DNA from 3 places in the Streptomyces sp. NPDC046931 genome. Region 1 is predicted to be linked to each of the others. Evidence: riboswitches for the same ligand, from Rfam matches in the RefSeq annotation. Region 1 holds a riboswitch; each other region holds the start of a gene.
What was found. A riboswitch is a leader RNA that binds a small molecule or an ion and turns the genes downstream of it on or off. The one in region 1 is predicted to bind S-adenosylmethionine.
Positions count from the first base shown of each region.

Region 2: it holds a riboswitch for S-adenosylmethionine, as region 1 does, so the genes downstream of both, ABZ876_RS17630 (amino acid ABC transporter permease) here and ABZ876_RS07365 (aminotransferase class V-fold PLP-dependent enzyme) in region 1, are expected to answer to the same signal.
Region 3: it holds a riboswitch for S-adenosylmethionine, as region 1 does, so the genes downstream of both, thrC (threonine synthase) here and ABZ876_RS07365 (aminotransferase class V-fold PLP-dependent enzyme) in region 1, are expected to answer to the same signal.

Region 1 is NZ_JBEYWX010000003.1:37,963-42,937, reverse strand. It holds gene ABZ876_RS07385 (NYN domain-containing protein) at 1-263, opposite strand, end outside; gene ABZ876_RS07380 (hypothetical protein) at 298-537, opposite strand; gene ABZ876_RS07375 (rhomboid family intramembrane serine protease) at 696-1,427, shown strand; gene ABZ876_RS07370 (Lrp/AsnC ligand binding domain-containing protein) at 1,424-1,705, shown strand; gene ABZ876_RS07365 (aminotransferase class V-fold PLP-dependent enzyme) at 1,786-3,147, opposite strand; SAM riboswitch class IV at 3,360-3,476, opposite strand; gene trpD (anthranilate phosphoribosyltransferase) at 3,647-4,711, opposite strand; gene ABZ876_RS07355 (cytochrome bc complex cytochrome b subunit) at 4,846-4,975, opposite strand, start outside.
Region 2 is NZ_JBEYWX010000008.1:260,925-265,899, forward strand. It holds gene ABZ876_RS17620 (glutathione S-transferase C-terminal domain-containing protein) at 347-1,210, shown strand; gene ABZ876_RS17625 (hypothetical protein) at 1,223-1,498, shown strand; SAM riboswitch class IV at 1,538-1,646, shown strand; gene ABZ876_RS17630 (amino acid ABC transporter permease) at 1,971-2,951, shown strand; gene ABZ876_RS17635 (amino acid ABC transporter ATP-binding protein) at 2,948-3,784, shown strand; gene ABZ876_RS17640 (transporter substrate-binding domain-containing protein) at 3,847-4,869, shown strand; gene ABZ876_RS17645 (GNAT family N-acetyltransferase) at 4,956-4,975, shown strand, end outside.
Region 3 is NZ_JBEYWX010000004.1:409,568-414,542, reverse strand. It holds gene otsB (trehalose-phosphatase) at 1-843, shown strand, start outside; gene ABZ876_RS11585 (trehalose-6-phosphate synthase) at 929-2,356, opposite strand; gene ABZ876_RS11580 (glucosyl-3-phosphoglycerate synthase) at 2,471-3,442, opposite strand; SAM riboswitch class I at 3,593-3,736, shown strand; gene thrC (threonine synthase) at 3,755-4,975, shown strand, end outside.

The sequences.
Region 1 (4,975 bases):
TCTCTGAGCTTCTCCGCGATCCGCTGCCGGAACAGCGCGTCGGTCTCCAGGGCCGCCGCCATGGCGTTGCCGGCGAACTTGGCCCGACGGTTCGGGGCGAACCGGGCGTACTGTCGCAACTGTGCGGGCAGTTCGGCCAGAGTCAGCCCGCCGAAGCCGTCCGAGACGATCTGCACGACCCGTCGGCGCACTCCGTCGGGCAGCGGACGGTCGAGCACCTCAGCGGTGCCGTCGACCGGCTCCCCGCCCGAAGTCTCCACCATCCGTCACCCCAATGCCTGTGCGGGGCCGCCTCCCTCAGGAGCCGGCACCCGGCCTGTCCACGAGCTCCACCTGGTCCAGTGCGTTGCACCAACGGCAACGCACCGACTCGATGGTCTCACTGACCACCTTGCGCTCCTCGACCTTCGGCTCCCCGGCCAGATCGAGGTGCACATACTCGACGACCTTCGACGAGCGGGTCACGTCGAACCGGGTGAGGTTGCCGCAGAGTGTGCAGCGCCAGCGGGTCGTCTCGGTCGGCAGGGGAACCGTCATCGTCGCTGTCTTCCCTCTTCTTCCAGTCTCCGTGATGCGCCAGTTTCCCTGGAGCATGTGGGTCGTAACCCTACGGCCTGGCAGGGAGTCGCCGCCCGCCCCTATCCCACGGCGAGGCACTCTGTGCCGATCGGTCCGGTTACGCCATGCTCTGTCCCATGATCAGCACCTGGAGCAGGACGGCCGGCAGGGCGCTGCGAGGACAGCCGGCGCCGATGACGTACGGACTGATCATCCTGTGCTGTCTGATCTTCGCGCTGGGACCGGCCTCGGGCCTGAATCCGGCGTACGGCAGGGGCGACGAGCTGCTCGCCGCCCAGCAGGCCTATTTCACCCGCTGGGGCGTGGTGCCCACGGAGCTGTTCAGCGGGGCCCCGCGGGCCGTCCTCACGCCCGCGACGGCACTGTTCGTGCACGGCAGCTGGGTGCATCTGCTCGGCAACATACTGTTCCTCTATGTCTTCGGGGCGATGACCGAGGAGCGGATGGGCCATCTGGAGTTCGCCCTGTTCTACGGGGGCTGCGGCTTTCTCGCGCTGCTCGGGTATGCGGCGGCCAACGCCGACTCCGCACAGACGCTGGTCGGGGCCTCCGGGGCGATCTCCGCGGTGCTCGGCGCGTTCCTGTTCCTTTTCCCCGGAGCCAGGGTGACCAGTCTCTTCCCGTTCCTCTTCTTCCTGCCGCTGCGCTTTCCCGCCTGGGTGGTGCTGCCGTTCTGGGCGACGCTCCAGTGGATCGCGGCGGGCCGCGCCGGTCAGGGCCCGGGCGTCGCCTACCTGGCCCACCTGGTGGGCTTCGCGCTGGGCTTCCTCTATGCCTGGGTGCGCTACGGCAGTACGAGTAGGGTGAAACCTCCAGCCCAGGCCCCCGAGGGAGAACGCCAGCCGTGATCACCGCGATCGTGCTCATCAAGACCAGCGTGGACCGGATCCCCGAGATCGCCGAGTCGATCGCCGCGCTGGACTCCGTCAGCGAGGTCTTCTCGGTCACCGGCACCTACGACCTCATCGCCATGGTCCGGGTGAAGGCGCACGACGATCTGGCGGACGTCATCCCCGGCCGGATCAGCAAGATCCCCGGCGTCCTGGCCACGGATACGCATGTCGCCTTTCGCACGTACTCCCAGCACGATCTGGAGGCGGCGTTCGCGATCGGGCTCGACAACTAGCCTGGGGCGCGGCGGCGCCTCCCGCACGGCGCACGGCCCGTCACCGTGGGCGCGCAGGCGGACGGTGACGGGACCCGCGGTCAGACCGCCGGAACGCACCGCCCGTCCTGCGTGCGGTACTTCCACTGCGCGCCGTCCCTGACCAGTTCCCCGACCGCCCGGACGAAACGCTCCACATGCTCGTCGGGCGTGCCCGCGCCGAAGCTGACGCGGATGGCGTTCAGGGACCTCTCGCCGGGTGCGGCCTCGGGGGCCCCGCACTCGCCCTGGGTGCCCGGGTCGCCGCCCAGCAGGGTGCGCACCAGCGGGTGGGCGCAGAAGAGACCGTCCCGGACGCCGATGCCGTACTCGGCGGAGAGCGCGGCGGCGAAGTGGGAGCTGTTCCAGCCCTCCACGACGAACGACAGGACGCCGACCCGGGGGGCGTCGTCACCGAAGAGGGAGAGCACCTTGACCTGCGGGATCCGGGCGAGCCCTGCCCTGACCTCGCGGACGAGGTGCTGTTCACGGGCGACGAGCGCCTCGAAGCCTGCTTCCGTGAGGGCCTTGCAGGCGGAGGCGATGGAGTAGGCGCCGATCACGTTGGGCGAACCGGCCTCGTGCCGGGCGGCGGTCTCGTGCCACTCGACGTCCACTCCCCCGTCCGTGCGCCGGGTGACCTTGCGGCTGGCGCCGCCGCCCGCGAGGTACGGCTCGGCCTCGCGCAGCCAGTCGGAGCGGCCCGCCAGCACGCCGGAGCCGAAGGGGGCGTACAGCTTGTGGCCGGAGAAGGCGACCCAGTCCACGTCGAGGTCCCTGACCGACACGGGGTGGTGCGGGGCCAGCTGGGCGGCGTCCAGGACGATACGGGCGCCGTGGGCGTGGGCGGCCGCCGCGAGCTCCCGTACGGGCCACAGCTCACCGGTGACGTTGGAGGCTCCGGTGACACAGACGAGGGCCGGGCCGTGAGGTTCGCGGTCCGCCAGGGCGCGCCCCAGGGTGGTGACGGCCTGCTGCGGGGAGCGCGGGGCGTCGAGGAAGGTCACCCGGGCGTCGCGCCAGGGCAGCAGTGAGGCGTGGTGCTCCGTCTCGAAGACGAAGACCTGGCAGCCGGCCGGCAGGGTGGCGGCGAGAAGGTTGAGCGAGTCGGTGGTGGACCGGGTGAAGACCACCTGGTCGCCCTCGCGGCAGTCGAGGAACTCTGCGACGGTCCGGCGCGCGTTCTCGAAGAGATCGGTGGACAGCTGCGACAGGTACCCGGCACCGCGGTGGACGCTGCCGTAGTACGGCGCGTACGCCGCCACGTCGTCCCAGACCCGCTGGAGCGCCGGGGCGCTGGCCGCGTAGTCGAGCGCGGCGTAGGTGACTTCCCCGCCCGTGACGAGCGGGACGCTGACATCCCGGCCCAGAACGGGCAGCGGGGCACAAACGGACTGGTCGGCGGCAAGGGTGGAGACGGACATGAGCGCACTCCCGTGAAGGCAGATGGGATCACCGCGCCGGAGGGCACGCACAACGGCGCGCGGCTGCCTCGACGGCGCGGGAAAAGGAAAAGAGGGGGAAGAAGGTGATGCGGAGGCGGGGCTCTGCGGCCCTAGCGCATTCGCTTGCTCACGGAAGGCTCCCTCGAACGACCAGGACCCCTGGCCCCACGCTCATCCACCGGCGTGTGAGGGGTCCGCGCTTGCCGTAGACCTCGCTGCCTACGGCCCGGTCTTCACCCGGGGCACCCCGCCACGGACGGAGGGTTGCCGGACAGCCGGCCGGGGCCGAGTGGCTGTCGCTCATGACCTGGACAGGACGCTACGGGAGGTGATCGCCCGGCCGCAACTCCGTCCGGATGCCGGGATGTGGGGCGCGCGTCCCCGCCGGGACGGGACGCCACGGCGAAAGACGGGGAGCGGCGAAAGGGAGGGGAGCCTGGCCGTGCCGGGCTCCCCCCGCCGTGCGCGCCATACGGTGCTAGCGGTTGCTCGCGGCCACCCAGCGTTCCAGGGTCCGCTTCGCGGCCCCCGAGTCGATCGACTCCGCCGCCTTCTCCATCCCGGCGCGGAGCTGCTCGGCCAGTGGTGCTCCCGTCGGCTCCAGGGCCACCAGGGCGGCCGCCGAGTTCAGCAGCACGGTGTCCCGGACGGGCCCCGTCTCACCGTCCAGCAGCCGCCGCGCGACCTCCGCGTTGTACGACGCGTCGGCGCCCCGCAGGGCCTCCACCGGCACCAGCTCGATGCCGACGTCGCGGGGGTCGAAGGACTCCTCGGTGACCTTGCCGTCGCGCACCACCCACACCCGTGAGGTCGAGGTCGTCGTCAGCTCGTCCAGTCCGTCGTCCCCCCGGAAGACCAGGGAGGAGTTCCCGCGTTCGGCGAGCACTCCCGCCACGATCGGCGCCATCCGCGGGTCCGCGACACCCACCGCCTGCGCCCTCACCCGTGCCGGGTTGGTCAGCGGGCCGAGGACGTTGAACGTCGTACGGATGCCGAGCTGTCCGCGCGCTGCGGCCACATGCCGCAGCGCCGGGTGGAACTTCACCGCGAAACAGAAGGTGATCCCGGCCTCCTCGGCCACCTCGGCCACCCGCTGCACCGTCAGCTCGAGATTGACACCGAGCTTCTCCAGCACGTCCGAGGCCCCGGACGCGGAGGACGCGGCCCGGTTGCCGTGCTTGACGACCTTGGCGCCCGTGCCGGCCACCACGATCGACGACATCGTGGAGATGTTCACCGTCTTCGCGCCGTCGCCGCCCGTACCGACGATGTCCACCGTCGGCCCCGGAACCTCGATGACATTGGCGTGCTCGTACATGGTCCGGACCAGACCGGTGATCTCCTCCACCGTCTCGCCCTTGGCGCGCAGCGCCACCGCGAACCCGGCGATCTGCGCGTCCGTGGCCTCACCACGCATGATGCGGTCCATCGCCCAGGCCGTGTCGTCCGCGCTCTGGTCACGGCCGTCCAGCAGCCCGTTCAGCACCTGGGGCCAGGAACGGCCCGCCGCGGTGTCGCCTCCTGCGGGGGTCACAGCGCTCATAAGCCGCTCCTGGGTCGGTGTCCCGGACGGGACGCACATCTCGAACAGGTCCACCCTATCCAGCCCGGGGCACGGCAAAGGGCCCCGTCCGGGGAGGACGGGGCCCTTCGACCGTGGCGTGGCGCGCGCAGCGATCAGTGGTGGCCGTGGCCGCTCGTGATCTCCTTGTACTCCTCGACCGTCGGCTTGGGGATCTGGTTGTCCTCGCCGTAGTAGGCGTTGCTCAGCTTGGCACGCAGCTTCTCCGAGCCCTTGATCTTCCGC
Region 2 (4,975 bases), on a different contig from region 1:
GATGCGGGACGGACCTCTTGACGTCGGTGTCGTGTCGGATCGACACTCAATCGGGGAATCCTAGTGAACGGGTAGGGAAGCATGAGGCGCTTTGATCCGGCCGCTGTCCGAGTGAGCCGCCCGCCTCTCCTCCTCACCTCCCGCCGCCACATCGACCTGGAGCGCGTCTGCAGCGCGATCAGGCTCCAGGGCTGAGCCGGGCCCGTCCCGCGCCGACGGCGTCCCCGTTTCCCTTGAGGGGGCGCCCTGAGGTGTAGTCCCCTCCGGTGCGCACCGGTGAGCCCTGCTCCCTCGGCCGACGTCGTTTCCGCCGCGCGTACGTCCGCGCCCGCTCCCCGGGAGAGTCATGACCGTCACACCGCAGGCCGCCCGCGTCACCGCCCAGCCCGTGCCCGCATTCCGCGGCCGAATCGGCAGGGACGCGCGCAGCGGCCACTACGCCGTTCCGGGCCGCTACCGCCTCTATCTGTCGACGGCCTCTCCCGACGGCCTCCGCATCGCCGTCGTACACAGTTTGCTCGGTCTGGACACCGTATGTCCGGCGACTTTCCTGCCGGCCGTGCCCGACTGTCCCGAGGATGGTCACTCGGCTCTGCGCCCGCTGTACGAGGCGAGTGCCCACCGGTACATCGGTCCGGCCGTCGCTCCGGTCCTCAGCGACGACTGGTCCGGACGGATCGTGAGCACTCACGCCCCGGACATCATGCGTGATCTGGCCCGCCGCTTCGGCACCGACGGCCTCTCGCTCTACCCGTGCGGCGCCGAGTCGGAGATCGAGGCCGTCGAGCGGATGTGCGCGCAGAGCATGGACGAGGCGGCTCAGCGTGCCGGTTCGGCCGACGGCGGGCAGGCGGAGCGCGACGCGGCACTCGGGACGCTGCTGGAGACGCTGGGCGCGCTGGAGCGCTGGCTCGTCGGACGTACGTACGTGATCCGTGACGAAGTCACCGTGGCAGACGTCGAGTTGTGGGTGGCCCTGGTCCAGCTCGACACCGTGCACCGCAACCACCTCGACGCCGCCGCGGTCCAGCGCATCGCCGACCACCCGGTGCTGTGGGCCTACGCCCGCCGCCTGGCCGCTCACCCGGCCTTCGGTGCCCACCTCGACCTCGACGGCATCGAACGCCGTCACCACGCCCGGTGCCGGGGCCTGGAGGCAGCCGGAGCGGCCGTCCAGATCCTGGACTGGGCGGCACACTCAGCCCATTAGGTCCTGACATCGATGCCCGAGAGTGACGCCGAGGATGACGCCCCGCTGGCCGAGGCGCTGGCAGACGGTCTCTCCCCGGAGGGAGGCCGGTACGCCGACTACCGGGTCGGCGACAAGGAACGAGTGGTCGTGTTCGCCGGCCGGATCTTCCGCTACGCCGACGACCCTCGCCGGGCGGAAGCGATTGCCCGGGGCGAGCGCTGGCGTGCCGGGGCATCAGCTCGACTGCAAGGCCTGAGGCCAGCACTCCCGGCCCGGGGCCAGTTCCACCTGGTGGACCGGAGTTGACATTCGTTCGGGCCATTGTCTTGACTACGTGCCCAGAACGGTCATGAGTGTCAGCGACAAGCCCTGGCTGGCTGACCGGCAACCCTCGCACCGCGGTGGGGTGCCCCAGGTGACGACCGGACCGATGACGTATCGGTAAGCGCGAGGCCCACAGGGCCGGAACAGTGACGGTGACGCCATGTACGCAGCTCCCAGGACGGCGACACGCCGCCCGCAGGGCTGCGTACAGCCGTACCCGAACCCCCTCGTCGCCGATCGCGCCGTCGATCTGCTCCGCGTGAACAGCGCACTGTGTACCGCACCGGGCAGCGCCCGCTGCCGGGGCTGACACCTCACCGCAGCCCCCGCATCTCCTGACCGACACCGCCCGCGCGGTGTGCCGTCGTCCTCCACGCCCCCGGTACCTCGCCGTCGTCCGCGCCCCCGCACGCCGCCGCGCTTCCGGGGTGTTCCCACCCAGCCGGAGCCCACCATGAGTGAACCCCCTGGCGCCACCGTCACCCTCCCGGAAGCGCCGACCGCCGACGAACGTCGGCAAGCCCTCACTGCCCAGCGAGTCCTGCCGCTACGGAGTCCAGGACGCTGGATCGCCACAGCGGCAGTCCTGGTCCTGGCCGCCCAGTTCGTCCACGGACTGGTCTCCAACCCCTTCTACCAATGGGACCGCTTCGGCTACTGGTTCCTGCGGCCGAACATCCTCGACGGACTCCTCATCACCCTCGAAGTCACCGCCTACAGCGCGGTGCTGGGCCTCCTCGGCGGCATCCTGCTGGCCCTGGCCCGGCTGTCGAAGAGCCCAGTGCTGCGCGCGGTCAGCTGGACCTACGTCTGGGCGCTGCGCTCCATACCGCTCATCGTGGTGCTGATCTTCCTCTACAACCTCAGCGCCCTGTACAAGACGCTGAGTATCGGTGTCCCCTTCGGCCCGGCCTTCTTCACCTTCGACGAGTCCCGGCTCGCCACCGACATGGCCGTCGCCGTCGTCGGCCTCAGCCTCAACGAGGCCGCCTACGCCGCCGAGGTCGTGCGCGGCGGCATCCTCTCCGTCGACCAGGGCCAGCACGAGGCAGCCTCCGCGCTCGGTCTGCCGAAGAGCTACCAGTTCCGGAAGATCGTCTTTCCGCAGGCGCTGCGTTCGATCGTCCCGAACTACGTCAACCAGCTCATCGGCCTGATCAAGGGCACCTCGCTGGTCTTCTACGTCTCCCTGCTCGACCTGTTCGGCACCGCCCAGTCCATGGGCTCCACCTACCCCGGCGACATCGTGCCGCTGCTGCTTGTCGTCACCGTCTGGTACCTCGTCCTGACCAGCGTCGTCTCCGTCATCCAGTTCTACGTCGAGCGGTACTACGCCCGCGGTGCCACCCGCACCCTGCCGCCGACACCGCTGCAGAGGCTCCGCACCGGTCTCACCGACCTGCGGGTCCGCATCCGCCGGGAGGCCGCCGTATGACCGCCGAGACCCTCGAAGCCCTGGCCGGCGTCGAGCCCGCCACCGTCGAGGTGCACGACGTGCACAAGTGGTACGGCACCCACCCGGTGTTGAACGGCATCGACCTGACCGTCCGCCCCGGCGAGGTCACCGTCATCCTCGGGCCGTCCGGCTCCGGGAAGTCCACCCTGCTGCGGGTCATCAACCATCTGGAGAAGCCCGAGATCGGCTACGTCAGCATCAACGGCGAACTGATCGGCGTGAAGCGGCAAGGCGACCGAAGGGAGAGGGGGGTCCCCCCGGCCGAAGGCTGGGGGAGGCTGAAGGAGCTGAGCGAGAGGGCCATCCTCACCCAGCGCGCCCGGATCGGCTTCGTCTTCCAGAACTTCAACCTCTTCCCGCACCTGACCGTCCTCGACAACGTGGCCGCCGCGCCGGTCGCCACCAGGAAGCTCGGCAAGCCCGAGGCCCTGGAACTCGCGCGCGAACTCCTCGGCCGGGTCGGCCTCGCCGACAAGACCGGCGCCTATCCACGCCAGCTCTCCGGTGGCCAGCAGCAGCGTGTCGCCATCGCCCGCGCTCTCGCGTTGCGCCCCGGAGTCATTCTCTTCGACGAGCCGACCTCCGCCCTGGACCCCGAACTCGTCGGTGAGGTCCTTGCCGTCATCAAGGACCTGGCGACCAGCGGCACCACTCTCGTCATCGTCACCCACGAGATCGGCTTCGCCCGCGAGATCGCCGACCGGGTCGTCTTCATCGACGGCGGAAAGATCATCGAACAGGGCCCGCCCTCCGAGGTCCTCGACAATCCCCGGCACGAGCGGACCCGGGACTTCCTCGGCAAGGTGCTCTGACGCGACGCACCCCTCGACTTCCCTCACCCCGCCCTCATCACCTCCAGCGACAAGGAACAGCGATGTCTGCCCACTTCACCCGACGCAGCCTGATACGCGGCATCACCGCGGCGACCGCCGTCGCCACCCTCGCCACCGGGCTCGCCGCCTGCGGTGGCGACAGCGACGCCGCCACCGCGACGGGCGACACCGCCGGCACGGTCACCGTCGGCCGGCTGTCCAACGGTGCCGCCAAGGAGACCACCCTGAAGGTCTCAGAGGTCAAGTCCATCAGCGCCCAGCTGCCCGACGCGATCAAGAAGAGCGGCAAGCTGGTGATCGGCTCCGGCACCCTGCCCTCCGGCTCCCCGCCGCTGGGCTTCGTGGGCAGCGACCAGAAGACCCTCACCGGCTCCGAGGCCGACCTGGGCAGACTCGTCGCGGCCGTCCTCGGCCTCGAACCCGAGGTCAAGCGGTTCACCTGGGAGAACCTCTTCGTCGGCATCGACAGCGGCAAGGTGAACGTCGGCTTTTCGAACATCACCGACACCGAGGAGCGCAAGCGTAAGTACGAGTTCGCCTCCTACCGCAAGGACGACCTCGCCTTCGAAACGCTCAAGTCCTCGAAGTGGACCTTCGACGGCGACTACCAGGCCCTCGCGGGCAAGACCGTCTCGGTCGGCGCGGGCACCAACCAGGAGCGGATCCTGCTGGAGTGGCAGAAGAAGCTCCAGAGCGAGGGCAAGCAGCTCACCGTCAAGTACTTCCAGGACAACAACAGCCTCTACCTGGCCCTGAACAGCGGCAAGATCGACGCCTACCTGGGCCCCAGCCCCAACCTCTCCTACCACGTCACCCAGACCGCGAGCACCCCCGACGCGACCAGGATCGCGGGCCAGTACTCCGGTGCCGGCGCGAGCCTCCAGGGGCTGATCGCGGCCACCGCGAAGAAGGGCAGCGGCCTGGCCAAGCCCCTCACCGACGCGATCAACCACCTGATCGAGAACGGCCAGTACGCCAAGTGGCTCGCCGCCTGGAACCTCTCCCACGACGCCGTCGCCAAGTCCGAGGTCAACCCGCCCGGACTGCCGCTCGACAACTCCTGACCACCGGGTGCCGGGGACTCCACCTCCGCCCGCGGTGGAGTCCCCGCGCGCCGGACACCCGAGCCGCCCACGGAGACCGCCACGCCATGTCCGTCACCACCCTCGA
Region 3 (4,975 bases), on a different contig from region 1:
GGCAGCCACACGGACTCCTTGCCGACGCCCGCCACTCCGGCCGGGCGCGACGGTCTCGACGCCATCCTCGCCCGGCCGGAGCGGGCCGTCCTCGCCTTCGACTTCGACGGGACGCTCGCCCCGATCGTCCCGGACCCCGACCAGGCCCGCGCCCACCCGGACGCGGTCCCCGCTCTAGCGGCGCTCGCCCCGAAGGTCGCCTCCGTCGCGGTCGTCACCGGCCGCCCGGCCGGCGTCGCCGTCCGCCACGGCGGCTTCGCCGGAGTGCCCGGCCTCGACCACCTCGTCGTCCTCGGCCATTACGGCGCCGAACGCTGGGACGCCCGCACCGGCACCGTCAACGCTCCCGCCCCGCATCCCGGCGTCGCCGCCGTCCGGGCCGAACTCCCCGGTTTCCTGGACGAGATCGGTGCCTGGCGGGGCACCTGGATCGAGGAGAAGGGGCGGGCCGTCGCCGTGCACACCCGCCGCGCCGACGATCCGCAGGCCGCCTTCGAGGCCCTGCGCGAACCGCTCTCCGGCCTCGCCGCCCGCCACGGCCTGATCGTCGAACCCGGCCGGATGGTCCTGGAGCTGCGCCCGCCGGGCATGGACAAGGGAGTGGCCCTGGCGGAGTACGTCCGCGAGGTCGGCGCCGGAGCGGTCATGTACGTGGGGGACGATCTCGGCGATCTCCCGGCCTTCGCCGCGGTCGACAAACTCCGCTCGGACGGCGTCCCCGGCCTGCTGGTGTGCAGCGGCAGCGAGGAGGTCACGGAACTGGCCGACAGGGCCGATCTCGTGACCGACGGCCCGGAAGGGGTCGTGGCGCTGTTGAGGGCCCTGGCGGGCAGGCTCGCGTGAAGTGCTCCTGGGGCCGCCCGGTGAAGCGCCCCCGGAACCGTCCGGTGAAGTGCTCCGGTACCGTCCGGATGGCGCGCGGCGGCCGTCAGCCGTCCAGCGCGGCCAGCTGATCCAGGAACCACCGGGCCGGAGGGAGCGCCGTGGCCTGCGCGGCGAGCCGTTTCGTGCGCTCCGCGCGCTCCCCCGGCCCCATCGACAGCGCCTCGTGCAGCGCCCGGGCCGTGCCCACGATGTCGTACGGGTTCACCGTCACCGCGTCCTCGCCCAGCTCCTCGTAGGCCCCCGCCTCCCGCGACAGCACCAGCGCACAGCCCTCGTCGGAGACCACCGGGACCTCCTTGGCGACCAGGTTCATACCGTCCCGGATGGGGTTCACCAGGGCCACGTCCGCCAGCCGGTACGCGGCGAGCGAGCGCGCGAAGTCGTCCTTGACGTGCAGCTCCACCGGGGTCCACCCGGGGGTCCCGAAACGGGAGTTGATCTCCGCGGCCACCCGCTGGACCTCCGCCGTGTAGTCACGGTAGACGGCCAGGTCCTGCCGGGACGGGTACGCGAACGCCACGTGGACGACCCGTTCGCGCCACTCCGGACGCGACTGGAGCAGCTCCTCGTAGGCCAGCAGCCCGCGCACGATGTTCTTGGACAGCTCCGTGCGGTCCACCCGCACGATCGTCTTGCGGGGTCCGCCGTCGGGGGCCGTGCCGATCTGGTCCCGCAGGGTGCGCATCCGCTCCGCCACGTCCGGCCGGTGCGCCCGCTCGCGCAGGAACTCCGCGTCGGCCCCCAGCCCGTGGACACCGATGCGGGTGCCGGCGGGGATGCCCGGGCCGAGGACCGCATGACAGCAGTCCGTGAACGCGCCCGCCCACCGCTCGGTGAGGAACGCCGCCCGGTCCGCGCCCAGGATCCCGCCGAGCACCTGCGCGGCGATGTCGTCGGGCAGCAGCCGGAAGTACTCCGGCGGCGCCCACGGCGTGTGCGAGAAGTGGCCGATCCGCAGGTCGGGCCTCAGCTCGCGGAGCATCCGGGGAGTCAGGGTGAGGTGGTAGTCCTGGACCAGGACCGCCGCGCCCTCGGCCGCCTCCTGCGCCAGCGCCTCGGCGAACGCCCGGTTGTATCTCTCGTACGCCGCCCACTGCCGCCGGAACTCCGCGTCGAAGACCGGCTCCATCGGCGTCTGGTACAGCATGTGGTGCACGAACCACAGGACCGAGTTCGCGATGCCGTTGTACGCGTCGGCGTGCATCTGCGCGTCGATGTCGAGCATCCGTACGCGCTGGCCGCCGGTGTCGGCCGGATCGAGCGCACCGCCCGTGCGCCGTACGGCCTCCCGATCGCTGTCGTTCAGCGCCGAGCAGACCCACACCGCGTCCGTGCCGGGGCCGATCGCCGACAGGCCGGAGACCAGTCCGCCCCCGCCGCGCCTGGCGGTGAGCCGTCCGGTCTCGTCCAGCGCGTACGAGACCGGGCCGCGGTTGGACGCCACGAGAACGGAAGCCGCATTCGAAACCATGCCACGAAACCTAGCCCGAGGCGAAAACGCTCAAACGTTCCCTTCGGCCGTATGCGGAGCCGTATACGACCGGCGGCGTGACGGCCGCAGGCCGTCGCCGGCGGAGGCGAAGGCTCAGGCCGCCCGCCGGTTCGCGTACTCCGTGATCTCCGTCATCGGCGGCCGCTCCTCCGTGTCCACCGCGTAAGTCCGTGGCTCGAAGCCGCCCTCGACGCGCTCGAACTGGGTGAGGGCGGGGCGGATCAGATGGCCGCGGGCCAGCCGCAGCTGTGCGGTGCGGTAGATCGCCGCGGCCATACGGCCGAGCGCCTGACCGCCCTGGTGGCGGTGGAGGCGCACGCCGACATCGACCTGGGCCAGCGCGTCCAGGCCCACCAGGTGCAGGGCGTCGACCAGCATGCCCAGCTCCACGCCGTACCCGACCGGGAACGGGATCCGTTCCAGCAGGGAGCGGCGGGCGGCGTACTCGCCGCCGAGCGGCTGTACGAAGCCGGCCAGCTGAGGCCAGTGCATATTGAGCAGCGGGCGGGCCATCAGCTCGGTGACACGGCCGCCCTGGCCCGCCGCGGCCGTGCCGGGGGCGTGCTCACCGGCCGGGGTCAGCGGCCGGTCGTACATCGCCTTCACGAGGTGCACCCCCGGTTCGGTGAGCAGCGGGCCCACGATCCCGGAGACGAAGTCCGAGGAGAACTCCCTCAGGTCCGCGTCGACGAAGCAGATGATGTCCCCGCGGGTGACCAGGAGGGAGCGCCACAGCACCTCGCCCTTGCCGGGCACGGCGGGGATGCGCGGCAGGATGGCGTCGCGGTGCACCACCGTCGCGCCGGCCGCCGCGGCCACCTCGGAGGTACGGTCCGTGGAGCCCGAGTCGACGACGACGATCTCGTCGACGAGCGGCACCTGCTGCATGAGGTCGTGGCGGATGACGGCGACGATCTCGCCGACCGTCTCCTCCTCGTTGAGCGCGGGCAGCACGACGCTGACCGACGAGCCAGAGGAGCGTTTGGCGGCCAGGATCTGATGGAGCGGGCGATCGGCCACGGACCAGGAGCGGGTGCTCAGCCAGCGCTCGACTTCTTCCAGCACAGTCTGCGGCTCCTCACATGTGGTGATCCATCTCGCGGTTCGGACGACTATCTCAACTGTCGTGGCCTTCGGTTACAGTCTTGAACAACGCCGGTGACCATCGCATGTCGTGGGTCGCCGCCGCTCATCACCAGTGAAACAACCGCATACAGCTCATCCAGAGGGGCAGAGGGACACGGCCCGATGAAGCCCCGGCAACCCTCCAGCCGATTCTCGTCTTCCACCGCGAGGCTCCCGGCTAGGGAAGGTGCCAAATCCGTCTCACGGCGAGATGCGTCGTGAGGAAGATGAGGAGAAAGGGCCTCGCCTGACATGGCTGTGCAGACAGTTGCAACCCCCACCGACTCCGTGAACCTCGGTCCGGCAAAGGCCCTGTCCTGCCGTGAGTGCGGCCATCGGGTGCCGCTCGGCCCGGTCTTCGCCTGCGAGGAGTGTTTCGGCCCGCTGGAGATCGCCTACGACTTCTCGGGCTACGACACCGAGGAACTGCGCAAGCGCATCGAGGCGGGCCCCGCGAACATCTGGCGCTACGCGCCGCTGCTGCCCGTCCCGGCGGACGTCGCCGACAAGCCGAACCTCAACCCGGGCTGGACCAAGCTGGTCAAGGCCGACAACCTGGCGCGCGAGCTGGGCGTGACCGGCGGGCTGTATGTGAAGGACGACTCCGGCAACCCGACGCACTCCTTCAAGGACCGCGTGGTCGCCCAGGCGCTGGAGGCGGCGCGTGTCTTCGGCTTCACCACCCTCTCCTGCTCCTCCACCGGCAACCTGGCGGGCGCGGTCGGCGCCGCGGCGGCCCGGGCCGGCTTTCGCTCCTGCGTGTTCATCCCGCACGACCTGGAGCAGGGCAAGGTCGTCATGGCCGCGGTCTACGGCGGCGAGCTGGTCGGCATCGAGGGCAACTACGACGATGTGAACCGCTTCTGCTCGGAGCTGATCGGCGACCCGGCCGGCGAGGGCTGGGGCTTCGTCAACGTCAATCTGCGTCCGTACTACGCGGAGGGGTCCAAGACTCTGGCGTACGAGATCGCCGAGCAGCTGGGCTGGCGGCTGCCGGACCAGATCGTGGTCCCGATCGCCTCCGGCTCCCAGCTCACGAAGATCGACAAGGGGCTCCAGGAGCTGATCAAGCTCGGGCTGGTCGAGGACCGTCCGTACAAGATCTTCGGTGCGCAGGCCGAGGGCTGCTCGCCGGTGTCCACCGCGTTCAAGGCGGGCCACGACGTCGTACGGCCGCAGAAGCCCGACACGATCGCCAAGTCGCTGGCGATCGGCAACCCGGCGGACGGTCCCTACGTCCTCGACATCGCGCGCCGCACCGGCGGGGCCGTGGAGGACGTGACGGACGAGCAGATCGTGGACGCCATCAAGCTGCTCGCCCGTACGGAGGGCATCTTCGCGGAGACGGCGGGCGGTGTGACGGTGGGCGTGACACGCAAGCTGATCGAGAGCGGTGTCCTCGACCCGACGAAGACGACCGTCGTCCTCAACACCGGCGACGGCCTGAAGACCCTGGACGCGGTGGCGGGCACC